3 regions of the Micromonospora sp. M71_S20 genome follow, and region 2 is predicted to be linked to each of the others. Evidence: riboswitches for the same ligand, from Rfam matches in the RefSeq annotation. Region 2 holds a riboswitch; each other region holds the start of a gene.
What was found. Region 2 has a riboswitch for cobalamin ahead of bluB (5,6-dimethylbenzimidazole synthase). Riboswitches for the same ligand answer to the same signal wherever they lie in the genome.

Region 1: it holds a riboswitch for cobalamin, as region 2 does, so the genes downstream of both, DER29_RS20290 (hypothetical protein) here and bluB (5,6-dimethylbenzimidazole synthase) in region 2, are expected to answer to the same signal.
Region 3: it holds a riboswitch for cobalamin, as region 2 does, so the genes downstream of both, DER29_RS15495 (ribonucleoside-diphosphate reductase subunit alpha) here and bluB (5,6-dimethylbenzimidazole synthase) in region 2, are expected to answer to the same signal.

The regions. Positions count from the first base shown of each region.
Region 1 covers NZ_RCCV01000001.1:4,721,616-4,727,342, forward strand. The annotation lists gene cobN (cobaltochelatase subunit CobN) at 1-1,808, opposite strand, end outside; gene DER29_RS20290 (hypothetical protein) at 1,947-2,192, opposite strand; cobalamin riboswitch at 2,239-2,368, opposite strand; gene DER29_RS35480 (response regulator transcription factor) at 2,702-3,358, opposite strand; partial or broken gene DER29_RS35485 (sensor histidine kinase) at 3,770-4,492, opposite strand; partial or broken gene DER29_RS36335 (serine hydrolase domain-containing protein) at 4,610-4,996, shown strand; gene DER29_RS35490 (serine hydrolase domain-containing protein) at 5,014-5,727, shown strand, end outside.
Region 2 covers NZ_RCCV01000001.1:2,337,528-2,343,254, reverse strand. The annotation lists gene DER29_RS10610 (discoidin domain-containing protein) at 1-1,392, shown strand, start outside; gene DER29_RS10605 (crotonase/enoyl-CoA hydratase family protein) at 1,531-2,295, opposite strand; gene DER29_RS10600 (DMT family transporter) at 2,336-3,253, opposite strand; cobalamin riboswitch at 3,362-3,560, shown strand; gene bluB (5,6-dimethylbenzimidazole synthase) at 3,599-4,228, shown strand; gene DER29_RS10590 (Rieske 2Fe-2S domain-containing protein) at 4,337-5,188, shown strand.
Region 3 covers NZ_RCCV01000001.1:3,594,556-3,600,282, forward strand. The annotation lists gene DER29_RS15485 (hypothetical protein) at 252-791, shown strand; gene DER29_RS15490 (N-acetylmuramoyl-L-alanine amidase) at 1,008-2,105, shown strand; cobalamin riboswitch at 2,464-2,680, shown strand; gene DER29_RS15495 (ribonucleoside-diphosphate reductase subunit alpha) at 2,883-5,231, shown strand; gene DER29_RS15500 (ribonucleotide-diphosphate reductase subunit beta) at 5,267-5,727, shown strand, end outside.

The sequences.
Region 1 (5,727 bases), 2.4 Mb from region 2:
TTGGCCGGGTCGAGGGCCTGCACGGTGGCGTACTCGTCGAGCAGCTGCTCCAGCTTCGCCAGGTCCCCGTACGTCTCGGCGCGGGCCATCGGCGGCACCAGGTGGTCGACGACGACGGCGTGCGCGCGCCGCTTGGCCTGCGTGCCCTCGCCGGGGTCGTTGACGATGAACGGGTAGACCAGCGGCAGGTCGCCGAGGACGGCGTCCGGGGCGCAGTCGGCGGCCAGCCCGAGGCCCTTGCCGGGCAGCCACTCCAGGGTGCCGTGCTTGCCCAGGTGCACCACGGCGTCCGCGCCGAACCCGCCGTCGGCGACGGGCGCGGCCAGCCAGCGGTACGCGGCCAGGTAGTGGTGGCTGGGCGGCAGGTCCGGGTCGTGGTAGATGGCGATCGGGTTCTCCCCGAAACCGCGCGGCGGCTGGATCAGCAGCACCACGTTGCCGAAGCGCAGCCCGGCGAGCACGATGTCGCCGCCGTCGGTGTAGAGCCCGCCGGGCGGCTCGCCCCAGTGGGCGAGCATCCGTTCCCGCAGCTCCGCCGGCACCTGCGCGAACCACCGCCGGTACGTCTCCCCCGGCACCCGCGCCTCGGCGGCGCCGAGCTGTTGCGGGGTGAGCCACTCGACGTCGTGGCCGCCGGCGGCGATGAGGGCGTGGATGAGCGCGTCGCCGTCGTCGGGCACCGGGGCGTCGCCGAGGTGGTAGCCGGCGTCGGCCAGGGCGGCGAGCAGCCGCACCGCCGAGGCGGGGGTGTCCAGGCCGACGGCGTTGCCGACCCGGGAGTGCTTCGTCGGATACGAGCTGAGCACGACCGCGAGCCGCTTGTCGGCCTGGGGCACGTGCCGCAGCCGGGCGTGCCGCACGGCGATGCCGGCCACCCGGGCGGCCCGCTCCGGGTCGGCCGCGTAGGTGGAGAGCCCGTCGGCGTCGATCTTCTTGAACGAGAACGGCACGGTGACGATCCGGCCGTCGAACTCGGGGATCGCCACCTGCATCGCGGCGTCCAGCGGGGACAGCCCGGCGTCGCTGGCGGCCCACTGCTCGCGGGTGCTGGTCAGGCAGAGCGCCTGGATCACCGGCACGTCCAGGGCGGCGAGCGCGCCCACGTCCCAGGCGTCCTCGTCCCCTCCGCCGGAGGCGTCGGCGGCGACCGTGCCGCCGGCGGCGAGCACGGTGACCAGCAGGGCGTCGCAGCGGGCGAAGAGCCCGAGCGGCCCCGCGCCGGCGGTGAGTCCGCGCAGCGAGCCGCAGTAGATGGGCAGCGGGTCGCCGCCGGCCGCGTCGACCGCGTCGGCGAGGACGTCGACGAACCCGGTGTTCCCGGCGAGGGCGTGCGCCCGGTAGAAGACGATCCCGACCGTCGGCCGGTCCGGCCGCGTGGGCCGCTCGCCGTGGATGCCGTACGTCGGGGTGGGCGCGGGCGGAGCGAAGCCCTCGCCGGTGAGCAGCACCGTGTCGGAGAGGAACCGGGCGAGCTGGGCGAGGTTCTCCGGCCCGCCCTCGACCAGGTAGGCCAGCGCCTGGGTGGCCACCCCGGAGGCCACGGTGGAGGCCGCCATCAGCTCCGCGTCCGGCACGTTCTCGCCGCCGAGCACGACCGTCGGCACGCCGGAGGCCAGCACCGCCGCGAGCCCGTCCGGCCACGCCTGCCGGCCGCCGAGCAGGCGTACGACGGCGAGGTCGACGCCGTCGAGCAGCGCCGGCACGGCGTCGGCGGCGACCCGGGCGGGGTTGGCGAGCCGGTAGTCGGCGTCGCTGGCGCGGGCGGCGAGCAGGTCGGTGTCGGCGGTGGACAGCAGCAGGATGCGCACGGACAGCTCCGGAGAGTGACGCCCGGGTCGACGCGGGGACGACCGGGCGATGCGGGGATGGGCGCGGTTCAGCGGGTACGACGGGCCGGCGGCCGGCTCACCGGCGGGCCGGCGGGGTCGGGCGGCGCGGTGCGGGCGTCAGCGGTAGGTGGCGAGGGCGCGCCCGGGCACGGCGGCGAGCCGGCCGGTCACGGTGCGGGCACCACCGAATGCCGGGCGACCGACGGCGGGCGCGGTGCGGGCCGGCGGGTGCGCGGCGGCCCGGCGGCTGACCGGCGGGGCAGCGTTGCAGCCGCCCGCGGGAGAGCCGCCGCCAGCGGGGCCGCTGGCACGACCGGGCACGATGCGACGATGATCGTCGATGGGGGAGACGCGGTGCGTCATCGGGTCCTCCTCGGGTGTCCACGCCCTGGAATCGCTCCGACGGCCGAAGTATCCTGGCTCCCGGATCGACGCTCTCCCCCGGCCTTCCAACCGCGCACGCACGGCCGTGACTCACGAGGGGGGATCGCTCCCCGGTGACAGTGGCGGGACCGCGCCGGAATCGCACCGGCTTCCTTCACTGCCGTCAGGCCGCGAATGCTGCCACACCCCGGGCCGCCGGTCAACGCCGCCCCACCCCGGCTCACGGCACCTCGTGTCGATCGACGGGGAGCGATCATTACGCCCTTTCAGGCACGCCTTTCGCATTGTCGTCGACCGATGTAAGGTCTGAGCCGCCGAATACCGTGACGGTGGCCCCGGAACGCGCACGGGCCGAGCGTCCCGGCACCCGCGCGCACCCCGGCGCCCGCGTGCCGTTCCGCTTCCCCAGCAGGCAGGCTGCGGCGCGCGGGAAGCGTCCTCGTCTGCCCGACGTGGTGACGGGGACCTCGACCACGGTCGACGTCGGCTCACCGGCCGGCGAGCCCCGATTCGTAGCCCGCGATCACCAGCTGCGCCCGGTCGCGGGCGGCCAGCTTCGTCAGCAACCGGCCGATGTGCGTCTTCACGGTGCCCCGGCTGAGGTGCAGGTGCCGCTCGATCTCGGCGTTGGACATCCCACGGGTGATCAACGTCAACACCTCCCGTTCCCGCCGGGTCACCCCGTCGAGCCGTCCGGACACCCGCCGGGCGGCCGGCAGTCGGGTGAACTCGGCGATGAGCCGCCGGGTGACGCTCGGGGCCAGCAGCGCCTCGCCGGCGGCGACCACCCGGATCGCGTCGAGCAGCCGCACGGGTGGCGTGTCCTTGAGCAGGAAACCGCTCGCCCCGGCACGCAACGCCCGGTACACGTACTCGTCGAGGTCGAACGTGGTGAGGATGAGCACCCGCGGCGCGTCCCGGAGCGCGGTGACCTGCTCGGTGGCGGCGATACCGTCCAGTTCGGGCATCCGGATGTCCATCAGGACCACGTCGGGCGCGTACGCCCGTGCGAGTTCCACGGCGGCGCGCCCGGTGCCGGCCTCCGCCACCACGGTCATCCCGGGGGTGGCGTCGACCAGCAGGCGGAGGGCCCCGCGCAGCAGCGCCTCGTCGTCGGCCAGGAGCACGCGTACCGGCTCACTCATCGTCGGACACCCCCACGGTGAACGGCAACCGGGCACGGACGGCGAACCCGCCGCCGGGCGCGGGGCCGGCCTCCAGGCTGCCGCCGTGCATCGCCGCCCGTTCGCGCATCCCCCGCAGGCCGTGGCCGGGCGGCCCCACGGCACGCCCCGCCGTCCGGTCGCGACGACGGCGACGGTCAGCACCCCGGGCCCGATCGCGACGGCGATCCGGCAGCGGGTCGGGCCCGCGTGGCGCAGCACGTTGGTGAGCGCCTCCTGCACGATCCGGTACGCCGAGGCCTGCACGGCCGCCGGCACCCGCGACAGGTCGGGCGCCACCTCCAGGTCGACGGCGACGCCGGCGAGGCGGACGTCCGCCATCAGCCGGTCGAGTTCGGCGAAGCTCGGCGCGGTGTCGACCGGATCGCGCAGCGCGCCGAGCACGACCCGGACGTCGTCGAGGGCCGCCCGGCTGACCCGCTCGATCGCGGCCAGGGCGTCCCGGCCCTGGCCGGGATGGCTGTCGGCGAGGTGGTTGGCGACCGCCGCCCGCATCGCGATCACGCTCAGGCTGTGCCCGACCACGTCGTGGATGTCCCGGGCGATGCGCAACCGCTCCTCGGCCACCGCCCGGTCGGCACGCAGCTCGGCGAGCTGGGCGGCGTGCTGCCGGCGGGCGCGTACCGCCCGGCCGAGCGCCCACGAGCCGGCGATCACGGTCGCGGCGTAGAGCAGGACCGGCACCGGCGTGGCCGCGAACGACTCCTCCCCCGGCCGGATCGGGACCACCGGCAGCCCGGGTACCGCCGTGGCCGACACGCCCCCTGCCGTGACGCCCGCGAGCGCCCCGACGAGCGCCGCCCCGGCCCGCCGGGTGGGGGCGCACAGGGCGGGCGGGTAGAGCGCGAGCGCCACCGCGAACACCACGGCGTCGCCGGCGACCCCGACCGCGACCGCCACGGCCCCGGCCACCACCACGACGGTGAGCACCGGCAATGGCCAGCGCCGGCGGAGGGCGAGGGGGAGCCCGAACAGCACGGCCAGTCCTCCGGCGAGCACCGGGGCGGCGGGCGTCCGGAACACCGCGAGGGGTACGAGGGCCACTGCCGCCAGCGCGTCGAACGCCACCAGCCGCCGCGGCCCGAGCCGCTCCATGGTGACCACCCGGCCACCGTATCCGCCCGACGACCGCCGGGCGTCGGACCAGGGTCCGATGCCGGTCCGGACCGCGCTCCGATGTGCGCGGGCGGTCGGCCGGCCCAGAATCCCGGCATGACCGTCCGATTCCTCGCCGCGGTCGCCGCCGTGGCGCTCGCCGCGTCGCCGGCTCCGGCGCCCGCCGCCGGATCTCCGGCCCGTGTCGACGCCCCTGCCGTCGACGCCCTCGTCCGGGAGTACCGCGAGGCGACCGGGCTGCCCGGTGTCGCGGTGGCCGTCACCCGGGGAACCGACGTGCTGCACGCCGCCGGCTACGGCCACACCCCTGCCGGCGCCCCGGTCACCGCGTACACCCCCATGGCCGTGGCGTCGGTGAGCAAGTCGTTCACCGCCCTGGCGGTGATGCAGCTGGTGGAGGCCGGCCGGGTGGAACTCGACGGCCCGGTCCGGCGGCACCTGCCCGAGTTCACGATGGCCGATCCCCGCGCGGCCACGATCACCGTACGGCAGCTGCTGGACTGGAGCAGACCTCCGGTATGTCGGACAGGACGTTTCCCGCGTTCAGCCGGCGGCAGCCGGGCTCGTTGCGGGAGGCCGTGGCGGGGATGCGCACCGCGCGGCTGGCCGCCGCCCCCGGCACGCGGTGGGAGTACCACAACCCGAACTTCCAGGTGGCCGCGCGCCTGGTGGAGGTCGTCAGCGGCCGCACGTTCGACGACTACCTACGGACTTACGTCTTCGGTCCGCTCGGCATGGCCGACAGCCGCACCATCGACGTGGCCGCCGAGCTGCCGGCGAGCGCGCGCGGTCACCTGATGATCCTCGGCGCGGCCGTCGCCCTGCCGGAGCCGCCGGCCTTCGGCAACGGTTCCGGCGGGGTGCTCAGCTCCGCGCGCGACATGGCGGCGTGGCTGGTCGCGCAGGGCAACCGGGGTCGCGGCCCGGACGGCACGTCGATCGTCTCCCCTCCGGGCCTCGCCACGCTGCACCGCCCGTCGGCCGTCTCGGGCTCCTACGCCCTCGGCTGGTCCGTCGGAAGGACCGCCTCGGGGGCGCCGACGATCGGACACGGCGGCGACCTGTTCACCTCGACGGCGTACCAGGCGCTGCTGCCCGCATCCGGCCACGGTGTGGCGGTCATGGCGAACACCGGCCTGTCCCACGGCCACGCCTCAGCCCTCGCCGAGCGGCTCATCGCGCTGATCGAGGGAACGCCGCCACCCCCGGCGGGT
Region 2 (5,727 bases):
ACGTCCCGGTACGCCTGGCTCTACGGCAACGAGGCCAGCCCGGGCAACTCGCCGAGCGCGGGCGGACCGCGGCACATCTACGACGAAGCCAACGTCATGCTCAACTCCACGGTGCCGGCCGGCAGCCGGATCCGGCTCCAGAAGGACCCGGCCAACACCACCACGTACGCCATCGACTTCATCAACACCGAGCAGGTGGCGCCGATCGCGAACCCGGACCCGGCGCGCTACACCACGCCGACCGGCTTCACCCACTCTGACGTGCAGAACGCCCTCGACCGGGTGCGGATGGACACCACCGGCAACCTCGTCGGGGTGTACCTGCCCGCCGGCAACTACTCCACCGCGTCGAAGTTCCAGGTGTACGGCAAGGCGGTCAAGGTGACCGGCGCCGGGCCCTGGTACACCCGGTTCAACGCGCCGTCCGGCCAGGACAACACCGACATCGGTTTCCGGGCCGAGAACTCGGCGGCCGGATCGTCCTTCGCGAACTTCGCCTACTTCGGCAACTACACGTCGCGGATCGACGGGCCGGGCAAGGTGTTCGACTTCTCGAACGTGTCGAACATCGTGATCGACAACATCTGGAACGAGCACATGGTGTGCCTCTACTGGGGCGCGAACACCGACCACATGACGATCAAGAACTCCCGGATCCGGAACATGTTCGCCGACGGCATCAACATGACCAACGGGAGCACCAACAACCTGGTCAGCAACAACGACGCCCGGGCCACCGGTGACGACAGCTTCGCGCTGTTCTCGGCGATCGACGCGGGCGGCGCGGACATGAAGGACAACATCTACGAGAACCTGACCTCGACCCTGACCTGGCGGGCCGCCGGTGTGGCCGTCTACGGCGGCTACGGCAACACGTTCCGCAACATCTACATCGCGGACACGCTGGTCTACTCCGGCATCACCATCAGCTCGCTCGACTTCGGCTACCCGATGAACGGCTTCGGCGCCAGCCCGCCCACGCGGTTCGAGAACATCTCGATCGTGCGGGCCGGCGGGCACTTCTGGGGCGCGCAGACCTTCCCGGCGATCTGGGTCTTCTCCGCCTCGAAGGTGTTCCAGGGCATCCGGGTCAGCGACGTCGACATCGTCGACCCGACCTACAGCGGCATCATGTTCCAGACCAACTACGTCGGTGGGCAGCCGCAGTTCCCGATCACCGACACGGTCTTCACCAACGTCTCCATCAGCGGCGCCCGCAAGAGCGGTGACGCCTACGACGCGAAGTCCGGCTTCGGCATCTGGGCCAACCCGATGCCGGAGTCGGGGCAGGGCCCGGCCGTCGGGTCGGTCACCTTCAACAACCTTCGCCTGAGCAACAACGCGGTGGACATCCAGAACACCACCTCGACGTTCACCATCAACCGCAACTGACCCACCCCGGTCGCCCGAGCGGCGGCCGATCTTTCGGGCGGTGCGGTCACCGGACATCCGGTGGCCGTACCGCCCGGCCCGTCGGGCCTCCCGCCCGCCCGTCGGTCGGGGCGGCGCGCTGGTCGGGCCTCCGCCCGGTCAGTGGGCCGGGGCGCCGTGCCGGCCGGCGCCGGCGGCGAACCGGGCCGCGCCGGCCGCCGCGTCGGCGGCCAGCGACTCCATCCCGTACGCCAGCTCCACCTCCAGCGCCGCCGGTTCCGGCAGGCCGGCGCCGGCGAGCAGCGCCGCCCGGTCGTTGCGCAGGCAGGTCTGCGGGTGCCGGGCGATCTCGGCGGCCAGCCGCTCGGCCGCCGACCGGGACTCGCCCGGCGCGACCAGCCGGTTCACCAGCCCGATGGCGTACGCCTCCTCGGCCGGCACCGGCCGGCCGGTGAGGATCAGGTCCATCGCCCGGCTCTCGCCGATCAGCCGGGGCAGCCGGACCGTGCCCCCGTCGATCAGCGGCACTCCCCAGCGGCGGCAGAACACCCCGAGCACCGCGTCGGACTCGGCCACCCGCAGGTCGCACCAGAGCGCCAACTCCAACCCGCCGGCCACCGCGTGACCGGAGATCGCGGCGATCACCGGCTTGCTGAGCGTCATCCGGGTCGGGCCCATCGGGCCGTCCCCCTGCGCTTCGACGCGGTTGCCGCTCGGGGTGCCGATGGCCTTCAGGTCGGCGCCGGCGCAGAACGTGCCGCCGGCCCCCCAGAGCACGGCCACGGAGGCGCCGGGGTCGGCCTCGAAGGCGCGGAACGCGTCGGCCAGCGCCCGGGCGGTCGGCCCGTCGACCGCGTTGCGGGCCTCCGGGCAATCCAGGATCACCGTGGTCACCGCCGCGGCGCGTTCGACGCGTACCCCCATTGCGACAGCATGCCCCCGGCGGTGCCGGCGGCGCCAGGCGTCAGTGCGGGGCGGACCGGCCCGGGCGGACCAGGGTGGCGCCCAGCGCGGCGCCGACCACGCAGGCCACGCCGACCGCCTGCGGCCAGGCCAGCAGCTCGCCGAGCAGGACCAGCCCGACCAGCGCCCCGATCGCCGGCTCCAGGCTGAGCAGCACCGCGAAGACCCGGGCCGGCATCCGGCGCAGCGCCGCCATCTCCGCCGAGTACGGCAGCACCGACGACAGCAGCGCCACCGCCGCCCCCAGCGCGAGGGTCCACGGGTCGAGCAGCGCCGTACCGCTGCCGGCGACCCCGAAGGGCAGCACGGCCAGCGCGGCTACCGCCATCCCCAGCGCGAGGCCCCGGCTGCCCGGCACCCGGGCGCTGACCGCCTTGCCGAGCAGCACGTAGCCGGCCCAGCCGACCGCGACGGCCACGCAGCACAGCAGCCCCACCCGGTCCACCCCCGTCCCGCCGAGCCCGCTGATCAGCAGCACGCCCCCGCCGGCCAGCGCCGCCCACGCCACGTCGCCGAGCCGGCGGCTGCCGCCGAGCGACACCAGCAGCGGCCCGGCGAAGCCGATGGTGACCGCGACCCCCAGCGGCACCCGTTCCAGGGCCGCGTAGAAGGCGAGGTTCATCACCGCGAGGGCCAGCCCGAACGCCCCGACCAGACCGGCGGTGCGCCAGCCCAGGCGCAGCCCCGGCCGGACCAGGACCAGCAGGATGAGCGCGGCGAAGCCGAGCCGCAACGTGGTCGTACCGCCGGCGCTGGTGCTGCCGAAGAGTTGCTTGGCGACGGCCGCCCCGACCTGGGTGGAGAGCATGCCCAGCAGCATCAGCAGCGGGGGCGGCACGGCCCGGGGCTGTCCCAGCGCGAGAGTCAGTCGGGTCGCCGGTCGACCGGCCGGCAGCGGGCGGGAGGAGAGTGCGTACACCCGGACCACAGTGGTACCGCGGCGGGCGGCCCGCGACCGGATTTCCACCGCTGCGGGTGCACCGCGCCGCCCGCCGGACCGGGACGGGCCGGGCGGCGCTAGCATCCCGATGGCACGATCATGTGAGGTGCCCCGCGCGAGCGGGGAGAATCGGGAAGCCGGTGCGAATCCGGCACGGGCCCGCCGCGGTGACCGGGGAGCCACCGTCCACGCGTACGCGCAGCCACTGGCCCGCCCGGGCCGGGAAGGCGGACGGCCAGGCGTCGATCCGGGAGTCCGAAGACCGGCCTCGCGTCCGGTGCCCGCGTCCGGCGTGGCGTGGGCCGAGCGCAGCGGGAGCCTGCCTTGGATCTGTACGACGTCATCCACCGCCGCCGGGACGTACGCGCCCAGTTCACCGGGGCGCCGGTGCCCGAGGAGACGCTGGACCGGGTGCTGGCGGCGGCGCACGCCGCGCCGAGCGTCGGCTACTCGCAGCCCTGGGACTTCGTCCTGGTGCGCGACCCGGAGCTGCGCCGCCGGTTCCACGAGCACGTCCGCACCGAGCGGGACACGTTCGCCGCGACGCTCGACGGGGAGGCGGCCGAGCGGTTCGCCCGCATCAAGATCGACGGCGTCCTGGAGTCGACGCTGTCGGTGGTGGTCACCCACGACCAGTCCCGGGGCGGCCCCGCCGTGCTCGGCCGGCACGCCATCGCCGACACCGGGCTCTACTCGACCTGCCTCGCCATCCAGAACCTCTGGCTCGCCGCGACCGCCGAGGGGCTCGGGGTGGGCTGGGTGTCGTTCTACCGGGAGCCCTGGCTCGCCGAGCTGCTCGGCATCCCCGACGGGATCCGGCCGGTGGCGTGGCTCTGCCTCGGGCCGGTCACCCACTTCGAGCCCGTACCCGACCTGGCCCGGCACGGCTGGCGGCAGAAGCGCCCGCTGGCCGACGCGATCCACCACGACCGCTGGGCGGCACGGGAGAGCTGACCTCGGTGGGGCGTCCCGTTACGGGTCTGCGGGGGCCCGATCACGTACGGCTGCGGATCCGTCACCGCCGACCGGTTTGCGCCGGCTCCTGCCGGGAAGTCGGTACGGGTGCGAGCACTCTTGACGAAGATCGAACAGGCATCCGGCCTGGACCGGGTCGGCGACCGGTTGCAGCGCGCCGTCCAGGCCACCCTCCGACCGCAGCGGGTCCGCGACCTGCTGCACGGCGTGTGGCTGGGCCATCCGCTGCACCCGGCGATGGTGCAGGTGCCGGTCGGCGCGTGGATCAGCACGGCGGTGCTGGACCTCATGCCGGGACAGCGCCGGGCCGCCACCACCCTGTGCACGGTGGGCACCGTCAGCGCCCTCCCGGCCGCGGTCGCCGGCCTCAACGACTGGGCGGCACTCGCCCGCGACCAGCGCCGGGTCGGCCTGGTGCACGCCGCGTCCAACAGCGTCGGCCTGGCGTTCTACGCCGGCTCGGTGGCCGCGCGGATGACCGGCCGGCACAACCTCGGCCGTACGCTCGGCTTCCTCGGGCTCGGCGCCGCCAGCATGGGGGCGTACCTCGGCGGGCACCTGGCGTACAAGCAGGGCGCGCAGGTCAACCAGAGCATCTCCGAGCTGCACCGGATGAGCGACGGCTGGCACTCGATCGCGGACATGGCCGCCCTGCCGGAGCGCAAGCTGATCACCCGGGAGGTCGACGACGTCTCGGTGATCCTCTACCGGCACGGCGACGAGGTCACCGTGATGCTGGAGCGCTGCCCGCACCAGAGCGGCCCGCTGGGCGAGGGCGAGGTGCGCGAGATCGACGGGCACGCGTGCGTGGTCTGCCCGTGGCACGGCAGCGCGTTCCGTCTCAACGGCGGCGAGGTCGTACACGGCCCGTCCGGCAACGACCAGCAGGTCCTGCCGACCCGCGTCGTCAACGGCGTCCTGGAGACCCGCCTCCCCTGACCGGCACCCTGCGCCCTCCCGGCCCGGCTGCCGTGCTGTCCGGCTGGGCCATGCCCCTATCCGGCTCGGCCCGCCCGGCTCGGCCCGCCCGGTCCCGTGCTCTCCGGCCTCGGCCTCCGATGTCGATCAAGAGGTTTGGGGCGAGTTCGATCTGCCTGCCGTGACCAAACCTCTTGATCACCCGAGCGGTATCGGTGGTCGCCCGAGCGAAGCGGTTTCGGTTGGGCGGGGTGGGGTGGGGTGGGTGGTAGGGCGTCGGCGGGTGTGAGCAGGGTGGATGGGTCAGGGGCGGCGGTGGCGGCCGATTGGTGTGTCGCGGGACGAACCCGGGTGGGTTCGGCCGTGGCCGGTCAGATCGTCGTCGCGGGCGCCGGCGGTCAGCCCGCCGTCGTAGGTGCCGACGCCGGTGGCCGTGCCGGGGGCGGTCCTGCCCGCGTGAACGATGCCGCTGGCGTACGCGGAGCCGTGACCGGTCGGGTGTGCGGAGTCGTGGGTGCCGGCGTCCGTACCGTCCCGGTCGGCCGTGGTCGCGCTGCCGC
Region 3 (5,727 bases), 1.3 Mb from region 2:
GTTGCGGCTGTCAGGACAATGTTGGTATGAGTCAATCTACGAGACGCCTGACCGGAGTCGTCGGGCGGTTTGGTCGCCCCCGTTGTCACCGCGCTCTTGACGAACGTTTGCGCTGCACCTGGACGCCAGTGGACGGCGGCGAGCCCGGTCGGCGACGGCCGGGGTCGCTCCGGGCGTGATTCCAGCGTGGTGGCTCGTGTCTTCTTCCCCGTCGAGGTCTTATTCCTAGAATGGAAATACCGGGATCCTGCATGGAATCATCAGACATCTTGGCAGTCGTGGCGATAGTGACCGCGGTGCTGTCTGCGATCTACAGCCACCGTTTGTCCCGGCGGGCCCATCACGTCTCCACTTACTACGGCGTCATCGGTCTCTTCAGGGAGTTGGACAAGACGTTCCTGGAATATCCCGAGATCCGGCCCTACTTTTATGACGGAAAGCCTGTCGGTGACGATGAGCCGGATCGGCACAGGATCCGAGCTGCCGCGGAACTGATCCTGGACACCTTCGAGTGGATTTGGTATCGACGGAAGGACTTGAACGCCAAGGGCGAGGAGGGGTGGAGGGCGTACATCGTCGACACGTTCTCTTCCAGTCCGGCACTTCAGCACCATTACGCGAGTTCCGCGTCCTGGTATCCGGGGATCACCCGTCTGATCGCTGAACACGGGATCGCTCTGGCAGATGGAATGGTCAGCTCAGGTGATGTGAGCGTCGGTGGACGTCGTGGCCGGGGTCGCTTCGACGGTGCCCGCGAGGGGGTGTCCATCGAGGGGGCGGCGAATGACTGACGGGTGTCGTACGGCTTCGGCGACCGGTCCCGTCCGGGGCGGTCGGCGTCGGGCCGGCGCGGCTCGTCGACGATGGCCAGCGTGCCCCGCCCGGCCCGGGCGCGCCGGCGGGGCACGGGCCGGCGCGGTGGCCCGGAGGAGGAAACCTTCATATCTCAGATCCAGGGACGTAGACATCTTTCATGTTCTATCGATGTCCCGCTATATTGCCGAGCAGTGTCGATCTCTCCCGATGACGAGGTGCACATGTTCGACAACCCGACGCTTCGGCGGCGTACCCTCTTGGCGGCCGTCGCCGGCGCCGCGGCCGTCCCCATCGTCGCCGGCCCCGCGTGGGCGGCGTTGCCGAAGGTCTACATCGACCCGGGCCACGGCGGCACCGACCCCGGCGCGGTCGGCAACGGGCTGCAGGAGAAGGCCCTGACGCTCGACATCTCCCTGCAACTGCGCAACATCCTGCTGGCCAACTGGGGCGTCGACGTCCGGATGTCCCGGACGACCGACATCACCCGCAGCCTGGCGTACCGCACGGACGACGCCAACGCGTGGGGCGCGAACCTGCTCGTGAGCGTGCACATCAACTCCGGCGGCGGCACCGGCTTCGAGAGCTACCGGTACCCGACGGCGGGGGCGGCCACCGTCAACCTGCACAACGCGCTGCACCCGAGGGTGATCGGCGCCATGCGGACGATCGGCGGGGTCACCGACCGAGGGCTGAAGACCGCGAACTTCCACATGCTGCGCGAGGCGGCCATGCCCGCGGTGCTGACCGAGAACCTCTTCATCGACAGCGTCGCCGACTCGAACCTGCTCAAGCGGGCGGACTTCATCACCGCCGTCGCCCGGGGGCACGCCGAGGGTATCGCCGCCTACCTCGGCCTCGGCACCACCAACCCGCCGCCCACGGGCGGCACCATCGTGGACAACGCCACGGCGGGGCGGTTCACGGCGAGCACCAACTGGGGCACCTCCTCGTACTCGGCCCAGCGCTACGGGGCCGACTACCGCTTCGCCAACCCCACGCCCGCCAGCGACGCCGCCTGGTTCAAGGTGAACATCCCGACGGCCGGCGACTACCGGATCGAGGTGCGGCACCCGGCCGACCCCGGTTACAACAGCTCGGCCCCGCACGTCGTCGTCACCGCCTCGGGCAACCGCACGGTCAACGTGGACCAGCGCTCCAGCGGCGGCGTGTGGCGCTCGCTGGGCACCTTCGGACTGGCCGCCGGTGACCGCAACCTGGTCGCGGTGAGCCGCTGGACCAGCACCCCCGGCTACGTGGTGGCTGACGCCGTCCGGGTCACCAAGGTCTGACCGCACCGCCCTGGGGGCGGACCGGGATCGTGTGACCACAGGATCCCGGTCCGCTCCCACGTCCGTGCCAGTTGTGGAATTCGCGCACCCGGCAGACCAGGACCGCGCCGCCGGCCGATCCTCCTCCGGCCACAGTCGCCGCTGCTGCCCGCCGTGGTGGAGCGCGATCCGGGCCCAGCACACTCAGGCGCCTGTGGTGTCCACGGCCGCGACTGTACCGAGGGGACGACAGCCCTGCGAGCCGCCGCGGGCGGGCATCGACGCGGACGCCGGGCCGGCGATCGACGGGCGTCACCCGGGCCGCCGACGACACGCCCGAGACCGACATGTGGGGTGTGACAACGACGCCAACCCTATATATGGTGTCGGCGCAGCTGGTTCGGCCGCTCATCCGGAGCGGTCGAGGCAAGAGGGAACCCGGTGGGAATCCGGGACTGCCCCGCAGCGGTGAGTGGGAACGACCGCCGTCATCAGCACTGGGCCGCCAGCGGCCTGGGAAGCGACGGCCAGTAGGAGACCGGCGAGTCCGGTCGCGCCCGCGAGTCCGAAGACCTGCCAGTGCGCCGTACGCCCGCATCCGGGTGTGCGGCGGTCCGAGGCCGCGTGGGACGGCCGACGCCATCCCGACGCGTGCCCGGCGCGCGTCGTCGTCGGTGTCCGCTCCCCGCGTGCCCAGGAATTCCGTCTGGGATCAAGGCTCGCGAGGAGTGAGTGGTGACAGTCACCGAGGTTGTTCCGGCCGACGATGCGGCCGTGGCGGGCCAGCGGCGGCCGCAGATGCGGGTCCGCAAGCGCGACGGCGGCACCGAGGCGGTCGACGTCAACAGGATCGTCCGTGCGGTCGAGCGGTGGGCCGACGACCTCGCCGACGTCGACCCGCTGCGGGTGGCGACCCGGACGATCAGCGGCCTGTACGACGGGGCGACGACGGCCGAACTGGACCGGCTGTCCATCCAGACCGCCGCGGAGATGCTCGGTGAGGAGCCGCAGTACTCGCGGCTGGCCGCCCGCCTGCTGGCCGGGTACGTCGACAAGGAGGTCCGCCGGCAGGGCATCGGCTCCTTCAGCGAGGCGATCCGGCGCGGCCACGCCGAGGGCCTGATCGGCGACGACACCGCGGCGTTCGTCGCCGCCCACGCGAGCGCCCTCGACGCGGCCGTCGATCCGCGCGGTGACCTGCGCTTCGAGTACTTCGGGCTGCGGACGGTCTACGACCGGTACCTGCTGCGCCACCCGACGAGCCGGCTGGTGCTGGAGACCCCGCAGTACTGGCTGCTTCGCGTGGCCTGCGGCCTGTCGCAGGCACCGGACGAGGCGATCGAGTTCTACCGGCTGATGTCGAGCCTGGCGTACCTGCCGAGTTCGCCGACGTTGTTCAACTCCGGCACCCGGCACACCCAGATGTCCTCCTGCTACCTGGTCGACTCCCCGCGCGACGAGCTCGACTCGATCTACCAGCGGTACGCGCAGGTGGCGAACCTGTCGAAGTTCGCCGGAGGGATCGGCATCGCGTTCTCGCGGGTCCGCTCGCGGGGCGCGCTGATCAGGGGCACCAACGGGCAGTCCAACGGGATCGTGCCGTGGCTGCGGACGTTGGACGCCTCGGTGGCGGCGGTCAACCAGGGCGGCCGGCGCAAGGGGGCGGCCTGCGTCTACCTGGAACCGTGGCACCCGGACGTCGAGGAGTTCCTCCAACTGCGGGACAACACCGGTGAGGACGCCCGGCGCACCCACAACCTGAACCTGGCCAACTGGATCCCGGACGAGTTCATGCGGCGGGTGGAGTCCGACGGGGTGTGGTCGCTGTTCGACCCGGACGTGGTGCCGGAGCTGCCGGACCTGTGGGGGGAGGAGTTCGACGCGGCGTACCGGGCCGCCGAGGAGCAGGGCCGCTACGTGCGGCAGGTCCCGGCGCGGGAGCTGTACGGACGGATGATGCGCACCCTCGCCCAGACCGGCAACGGGTGGATGACGTTCAAGGACGCCGCGAACCGGCTGTGCAACCAGACCGCCGAGGCGGGCAACGTGGTGCACCTGTCCAACCTGTGCACCGAGATCGTCGAGGTCTCCAGCGACGCCGAGACCGCCGTGTGCAACCTCGGTTCGGTGAACCTCGCCGCCCACCTGGGCGCGGACGGCATCGACTGGGAGCGGCTGCGCGCCACCGTCCGCACCGCCGTGACGTACCTCGACCGGGTCATCGACATCAACTACTACCCGACGCCGCAGGCGGCGGCGAGCAATCCCCGCTGGCGTCCCGTCGGGCTCGGCCTGATGGGCCTGCAGGACGTGTTCTTCGCGCTGCGGCTGCCGTTCGACTCCCCGGCCGCCCGGGAGTTGTCCACCCGGATCAGCGAGGAGCTGTACCTGACCGCCCTGGAGACCTCCGCCGACCTGGCGCGACGCTCGGGCGCCCACCCGGCGTACGGGCAGACCCGGGCGGCGCGCGGGCAGCTGCAACCCGACCTGTGGGGTGTCACGGGGACCCAGACGGCGCGGTGGAGCGCGCTGCGGGAGCGGGTCGCCGCGTACGGGCTGCGCAACTCGCTGCTGGTGGCGATCGCGCCGACCGCCACCATCGCCTCGATCGCCGGTTGTTACGAGTGCATCGAGCCGCAGGTGTCCAACCTGTTCAAGCGCGAGACCCTGTCGGGGGAGTTCCTCCAGGTCAACACCGCCCTCGTGCGGGAGTTGAAGGCGCGTGGCCTGTGGACGGAGCGGATCCGCTCGGCGATCAAGCGCGCCGAGGGCTCCGTGCAGGACGTCGCGGAACTGCCGGCCGAGGTGCGGGAGCTGTTCCGTACCGCATGGGAGCTGCCGCAGCGGGCGCTGATCGACCTGGCCGCGGCCCGCGCCCCGTACATCGACCAGTCGCAGTCGTTGAACCTGTTCCTGGCCGCGCCGACGATCGGCAAGCTCTCCTCGATGTACCTGTACGCCTGGAAGGCCGGGCTGAAGACGACGTACTACCTGCGTTCGCGGCCGGCCACCCGGATCCAGCAGGCCACCGTCGCGCCCGTCGGGCCGGCCCGCGCCGCCGCCGGCGTGGTCGCGGCGGTGGCGACCGTCGACGAGGCGCTGGCCTGCTCCCTGGAGAACCCCGAGTCGTGCGAGGCCTGCCAGTGACCGCCACGACCACCAGCGAACCGAGGACCACACACATGCTGCTCGACCCGGGGATGGATCTCACCCTGCGCCCGATGCGCTACCCGCACTTCTTCGACCGCTTCCGCGACGCCATCCGCAACACCTGGACGGTGGAGGAGGTCGACCTGCACGCTGACCTCGCCGACCTCGACCGGCTCTCCCCGGCCGAGCGGCACCTGGTCAGCCGCCTCGTCGCGTTCTTCGCCACCGGCGACACCATCGTCGCCAACAACCTCGTGCTCAACCTGTACCAGCACGTCAACTCGCCGGAGGGCCGGCTCTACCTGTCGCGGCAACTGTTCGAGGAGGCCGTGCACGTCCAGTTCTACCTCAACCTGCTCGACACCTACGTGCCCGACGAGACCGAACGCTTCGCCGCGTTCGCCGCCATCGAGAACATCCCGTCGATCCGGCGCAAGGCGGAGTTCTGCTTCCGCTGGATCGACTCGCTGGGCGAGCTGCGGCAGCTGCGTAC